DNA from 2 places in the Acidovorax sp. LjRoot204 genome. Region 1 is predicted to be linked to the other one. Evidence: predicted binding sites of a transcription regulator. Region 1 holds the regulator's gene; the other holds the start of a gene.
The links. Region 1 encodes FNR, which switches genes on or off when oxygen is low (the NO sensors DNR and NnrR bind a similar motif). Its sites were predicted from a motif close to TTGATNNNNATCAA; they were not measured.
Positions count from the first base shown of each region.

Region 2: the regulator FNR is predicted to act here: its motif matches at 1,391-1,404, upstream of AC04MI_RS20375 (universal stress protein).

Region 1 covers NZ_JBGFFF010000027.1:23,878-27,239, forward strand. The annotation lists gene AC04MI_RS07705 (sulfite exporter TauE/SafE family protein) at 1-306, opposite strand, end outside; gene hemN (oxygen-independent coproporphyrinogen III oxidase) at 312-1,694, opposite strand; gene fnr (fumarate/nitrate reduction transcriptional regulator Fnr) at 1,884-2,606, shown strand; gene AC04MI_RS07720 (hypothetical protein) at 2,717-3,010, opposite strand; gene AC04MI_RS07725 (FixH family protein) at 3,068-3,346, opposite strand.
Region 2 covers NZ_JBGFFF010000154.1:6,743-10,104, forward strand. The annotation lists gene AC04MI_RS20365 (LysR family transcriptional regulator) at 1-486, shown strand, start outside; gene AC04MI_RS20370 (metallophosphoesterase) at 499-1,344, shown strand; gene AC04MI_RS20375 (universal stress protein) at 1,458-1,880, shown strand; gene AC04MI_RS20380 (fasciclin domain-containing protein) at 2,072-2,527, shown strand; gene AC04MI_RS20385 (fasciclin domain-containing protein) at 2,583-3,362, shown strand, end outside.

The DNA.
Region 1 (3,362 bases):
CATGAGTGTCCAGGCGGGGCGCAGCGCGCTGGTCTGCTGGGTCAGCCATGCCAGACTGTCCATGGCCAAGGCCGCCAGTGCACCTGCGCTGGCATACCCCACCAGGCGCCCTGCGTGAAAGGCCATTGTGCGCTGCAGCGCACCGCCACGCGGCGCCCAGCGCACCTCCTGCTCCGCGCCACCGTCCGCCTGTGCTGCGCCGCCCTGCCGCACCAATGCTCCGCAGGGCGCGGAACACATGGCCAAGCAATGGGACCCGCCGGCGAGTCCCATGAGCAAAGCGGTCCAGCCAACAGTGGCAAGCATAGGTGTCAGATGATGCGCGAAAATCGGGCGCGGTTGCGGTCTGCCTGCAGATAACGGTCAAAAACCATGGCGATACCGCGCACGAAGAACCACCCGGTGGCGGTCACTTCAATGCCCTCCGGACCCACCCGTACCAACCCCTGCTCCTGCATACCCTCCAGCTGCGCCAACTCTGCTGCGAAGTACTGGCGGAAATCGATCAACCACGCCTGCTCCATCGGCTCGAACAGCAGCTCGCCCTGGCACATCAGGGCCATGATGGCCGCGCGGCGCACCAGGTCGTCGCGGGTCAGGGCCAGCCCGCGGACCACAGGCAGCCGCCCCTGGTCCAGGAAGTCGTAGTACTCGTCCAGCGTCTTGGAGTTCTGGCTGTAAGTCGCCCCTACCCGGCCGATGGCCGATACGCCCAGCCCAATCAGGTCGCAGTCTGGCTGCGTGCTGTAGCCCTGGAAGTTGCGGTGCAAGCGTCCCTGGCGCTTGGCCACAGCCAGTGCGTCGGTAGGCAGAGCAAAGTGGTCCATGCCCACATAGACATACCCAGCGTCCATGAACGCATCGAGTGAGCGCGAGAGCATGGACAGCTTGCTCGCGCCCGTGGGCAATTCGGCGGAGATGATGCGACGCTGTGGCTTGAAACGCTCCGGCAAGTGTGCATAGGCATACAACGCAATGCGGTCAGGCCGCAGCTGCGCCACCTGCGCCAGCGTGCGGTCAAAAGACTCTGGCGTCTGGCGCGGCAGGCCGTAGATCAGGTCCACGTTCACCGAATCAAAGCCCAGCGAGCGGGCGGACTCCACCAGCGCAAAAACCTGCTCTGCAGGCTGAATGCGGTGCACGGCCTTTTGCACTTCGGCATCAAAGTCCTGCACGCCAAAACTCAGGCGGTTAAAACCCAATTCAGCCAGGAGCGCCAGACGCTCGGAGTTGACCGTGCGCGGATCCACTTCGATCGAGTATTCGCCCCCGGGCGCCAGCGTGAAGCTGCGCTTGAGCATGGCCATCAGCTCCCGCAAGCCCGCATCTGAGAGGAAGGTGGGCGTGCCACCGCCCAGGTGCAATTGACTCACCACCTGTCCTACGCCACAGTGCGCGGTGTGCAGGTCGATCTCGCGGCTCAGGTAGCGCAAGTAGACCTCGGCGCGGTCATGGTGTTTGGTGATGATCTTGTTGCAGGCGCAGTAGTAGCACAGGGATTCGCAAAACGGGATGTGCACGTACAGGGACAGCGGCATGGTCTTGGCCAGCGTGCCCGAACGGCGCTGTTGCAGCGCCAGCACATAATCTTCCTGACCGAAGGCCTCCACAAATCGGTCGGCCGTTGGATAGGACGTATAACGGGGCCCTGGCACGTCAAAGCGGCGCAGAAGATCTGGCGAAACAGCAGTCATGGGGAAATTTCCTTGCGTACACCTTGACTGTGCCGTAGGCTCCGGGACATGTCCTTGACCTGCATCAAGTGAACCAACAAGGGATACGGCGACAATTTGATGAAGGTCAGCCGCTCGCCCGCGCCCTGTATTCAGGTTCGTGTACGGCAAGCACGATATGCTCGACCAACAACCCAAGTCCATGTGCCTATGAACCCGCTCACCATCAAAGTCGCCTGCTCCAACTGCAACCTCCGCGAGCTGTGCATGCCCGTGGGCTTGAACGAAGAGCAGCTCCAGCGCATTGACGAGGTGGTTGCCGTCCGTCGCAAAGTCAAACGCGGAGGCACGCTGTTTCGCAATGGCGAGTCCTTCACGTCCCTGTATGCCATCCGCACCGGGTTCTTCAAGACCTGCGTGGCCACAGAAGACGGTCGCGACCAGGTCACGGGCTTTCAGATGGCGGGCGAGATCATCGGGCTCGACGGCATCGTCAATGACCACCATACCTGTGATGCGGTGGCACTTGAAGATGCTGAAGTGTGTGTCATGCCTTTCGACCGCATTGAAGAGCTGTCACGCGAAGTCACAGCCCTGCAGCACCACGTGCACAAGATCATGAGTCGCGAGATCGTGCGCGAGCACGGCGTGATGTTGCTGCTGGGCAGCATGCGTGCCGAGGAACGCCTGGCTGCCTTTTTGCTAAACTTGGTGCAGCGCCTGCATGCACGGGGCTTCTCGCAGTCGGAACTGGTGTTGCGCATGACGCGCGAAGAAATCGGCAGCTACCTCGGCCTCAAACTCGAAACGGTCAGCCGGACCTTCTCCAAGTTTGTGGAAGAAGGGATCGTGGAAGTCAAACAGCGCCATGTGCGCATTCTCGACACCGATGCCCTGCGACGCATTGTGAACAGCCAGCAGACCTGCCACTGACGACACTGACACTGAACCACTTCCACGCAGAGGGTCGGTTCAGCACAAAGTACAACCATCTCTTGCGAAACGGCATGCATTGCATGCCCAGACAAGCAAGCGAAAAGGGCTCAGGGGCAGGACGATGTCTTGCGGCAATCGTCGGGGCGCTCCCCATCGGGCACCGGGCACCGGTTGACCTCGAACGGAGACATGGACAGCAGTGTCGTCAATGCGCTCGTGGCCATGGTGATGGCCCAAAACACAAAAAATGCGAGGGTGTACACCCCTTGCCGTGACAGCGCCAGGGGCTGGCCGAACCAGTGCAGGTCCTGGGGGTCCACCATGGCAAAAACCAGCATCTCCAGCACGCCCGCCATCAAGAAGGCGGGCCATGCAATCCACATCAGGCGTTGCGTCCACATATCGGTTCTGTCTCCTGGTGCTGCCTGGGGTCGCTGGGGACAGCGACCGGAGGGTTGTCAGCGTGGTTGGTCTTGCACGGGGGTGGCCGCATGGTTGCGGGCCTTGAGTGCCGGTGCCAGGCTTTTCTCCGGTGCCACCAAGGTCTTATTGATCTCAATGCCCTGGCGGTAGTAATCCTCGGCCACCACCGGGTCAGGCCGAGAAATCGCCAGCCACAGCGTCACAAAGCCAGCCACGATCACGATGGCAGGCCCGGCAATCACCAGCCACACATGGCCGAACTTCCACCAGGGCACGGGAACTGCCGGTGTAGCGATGGCAGGGTTTGAAGACATGGTGCTCTACTCCTCA
Region 2 (3,362 bases), on a different contig from region 1:
GCGCGGGCGCAATCAGGCGGCGTGGTCGCCTTTGAAAGCCGCCGGCTGTACGACGGCGAATACGTGTGCGTGATGCGCCAGGGCCACCCTCTGGCCGACGCGCCCCTGACGCTGGACACCTACTGTGCAGCGCGGCACATGCTGGTGAGTTTTTCGGGCCGGCCCTTTGGTTTCATCGACGAAGCCCTGGCGTCGCTGGGCCGCGAGCGCAAGGTGGTGATCACGGTCAACCAATTCTTCACGGCCGGTCGGGTGGTGTCGGGCTCGGACCTGCTGACCGTGCTGCCGCGCCACTTTGTGCCAGTGACCGGCATCGCCGACGCCTTGGTGCAACGGGCTTTGCCGCTGGACGTGCCCGCCGTGCACGTGGATGCCCTGTGGCGCCGGCGCGGCCCCCAGCAGGCTGCAATGACCTGGCTGCTGCAGGCGCTTGCACGGTCAGCACGGCGCACCTTTCCGGGGCAGGACCTGCACGGCACGCCTTAGACTGCACGGCTGATGAATATCCAGCTTTTGTCCGACCTCCATCTGGAGGCACACCCCCACTTTGTGCCCGAGCCCGCCCCTGGCGCCGATGTGCTGGTGCTGGCGGGGGACGTGGGCTCCTACCAGCAGGGCTCTCAACTGGACGACGACGACTTCGGCCTGGCCCGGTTTTCGCCGTTGTCCCAACATGCAGGCTGGCCGACCCCCGTGCTGTTTGTGCCCGGCAACCATGAGTACGACGCCCAGGACTTCGATGCCGCGCACCTGCGGCTGCGCCGGACCTGCGACCGCCTGGGCATTGCGTGGCTCGAACGTGAAACCCTGGTGCTGCAAGGCGTGCGCTTTGTCGGCACGACGCTCTGGAGCGATTTCGACGCGCTGGCCGACCACGAAGGCACCACCGACCTCACGCGCCGGCTCAAGCTGCGCGACAAGGCTTTTCGCGCGGCCAACTTCTACCTGCGCAAGACCGGTGGCACGCGCCACGCGGAGCCGTTTCTGGCCGAACCCATGCGCGATCAGGCGCTGGTCTGCCAGCAGTGGCTGCGCGATGCGCTGCAGCAGCCATTTGACGGTGCCACCGTGGTTGTCACCCACTTTGCGCCCAGCCTGCGCAGCGCCGACCCCCGCTACGGCCTGGTGCCTGGCACGGCGGGGTTTTGCAACGCGCTGGACGACCTGCTGATGTACACCCCGCTGTGGCTGCACGGCCACCTGCATGCGCCCAGCGACTACACCGCCCAGGGCACGCACAGCGATGGCTCCGCCTGGCAGTGCCGGGTGGTGGCCAACCCGCTGGGTTATGCGCGCAAGGGCGAGCAGATAGCGTTTCAGCCGCGCTGCATGGTCACCGTATGATCGGTGCGCGGTTCGTACGAATCCGCCACGCGCCGAACAGAACAACATGACCCAGGTCAAGACAACAGGCACCCGCGCAGAGTAGTCTGCTTCATCCTTTTTCGGAGAACACCATGAACATCCTGCTTGCTGTCGATGGCAGCGCCTACACCAAGAAAATGCTGGCCTACCTGGCCACCCACGAAGAACTGCTGGGCGGCACCCACACCTACACCGTGCTGACGGTGCAGGCCCCGCTGCCTCCCCGTGCACGCGCCGCGCTGGGCAAGGAAGTGGTCGACAACTACCACGCTGAAGAAGCCGAAAAAATCCTCGCCCCGGTGTGCAAGTTCCTGGGCCGCCACGGGGTGGATGCCAAGCGCAGCGTCAAGGTCGGCGCGGTGGGCGAGACCATTGCCAAGGTGGCAGACACCGGCAAGTTCGACCTGCTGGTCATGGGCTCGCACGGCCATGGCGCCATCGCCACGCTGGTGATGGGCTCGGTGACCACCCAGGTGCTGGCCCACAGCAAGGTGCCGCTGCTGATCGTTCGCTGAACGCGCAGGTCCACAGCGCACAACGGCGCAACGCCCACCCCAAAGCCCTGCCTTGCAGGGCTTTTTTTCATCTCGTTACGACTAAAGGGTTACTGAATAACCAATCAGTTTACTTTCGTACCAAATGGTTATACATTCGCGCCACGCCCATCTTGGCGTGTCATTTCCATCGAAACCGAGAGGAACGACCCATGAAGAAGACCCTGATTGCACTCGCTTTGACCGCTGGCGCCACCTTCAGCGCCATGGCGCAAGACATCGTCGATACCGCCGTGAAGGCGGGCAACTTCAAGACCCTGGTAGCCGCCGTGCAGGCCGCCGGTCTGGTGGACACCCTCAAGGGCCCCGGCCCGTTCACAGTGTTTGCCCCCACCGACGAAGCGTTCGCCAAGATCCCCAAGGCCACGCTGGACGGCCTGCTGGCTGACAAGGCCGCACTGACCAAGGTGCTGACTTACCACGTGGTGCCCGGCAAGGTCATGGCCAAGGATGTGAAGGCGGGCAAGGTCAAGACCGTGCAAGGCCAGGAACTCACCGTCACCACCAACATGGGCGTGATGGTCGACCAGTCCAAGGTCATCGCCGCCGACGTGGCCGCCAGCAACGGCGTGATCCATGCGATCGACACGGTGCTGATGCCCAAGTAAGCCACTGGCACCACCGCTCTTTTCACCCACCATCCATTCACGAGGAGAAGCCGCCATGAACACCGTATTCAATCGCCGCACCGTCCTGATGGCCGCCGCGCTGGGCGCCAGCACCACCCTGTTGCAGGCCTGCGGGGGCAGCGACGACGAACCCCAGCGCAACATCGTCGAGCTGGCGCAAAACACCCCCGAGCTGAGCATCCTGGTCGAAGCCGTGGTCGCAGCAGGCCTGGCGCCCACGCTGAGCACAGGCACGCTCACCGTGTTCGCGCCCACCAACGCGGCGTTTGCGGCGTTGCTGACCGAACTGGGCGTGACCAAGGAAGCGCTGCTGGCCAACAAGCCCCTGCTGACCGCCGTGCTGACCTACCACGTGCTGGGCAGCAAGGTGATGCGGGCTGATGTGCCTCTGGGCAAGGCGATCACGCCGGTGTCGGGCGGCTTCTTCAAGATCGAGTCGAACAACGGCCTGAAGATCACCGACGGCCGCAACCGCGTGAGCACCATCACCAGCACCGACATCCAGGCCAGCAACGGCGTGGTGCATCTGGTGGACAAGGTGCTGCTGCCCGCCGACAAGGACATCGTGGCCACGGCCTCGGCCCTGCCGGACTTCAGCATCCTCGTCGAGGCCGTAGTGGCCGCGGGCCTGGTGAGCACACTGCAAGGCGCTGGCCCTTTCACTGTGTTTGCCCCCACCAACGCCGCGTTTGCTGCGCTGCTGACCGAGCTGGGCGTGACCAAGGACGCGCTGCTGGCCAACAAGACCCTGCTGACCCAGGTGCTGACCTACCATGTGGTGCCCGCGCGCGTGCTCAAGGCCGAAGTGCCCGTC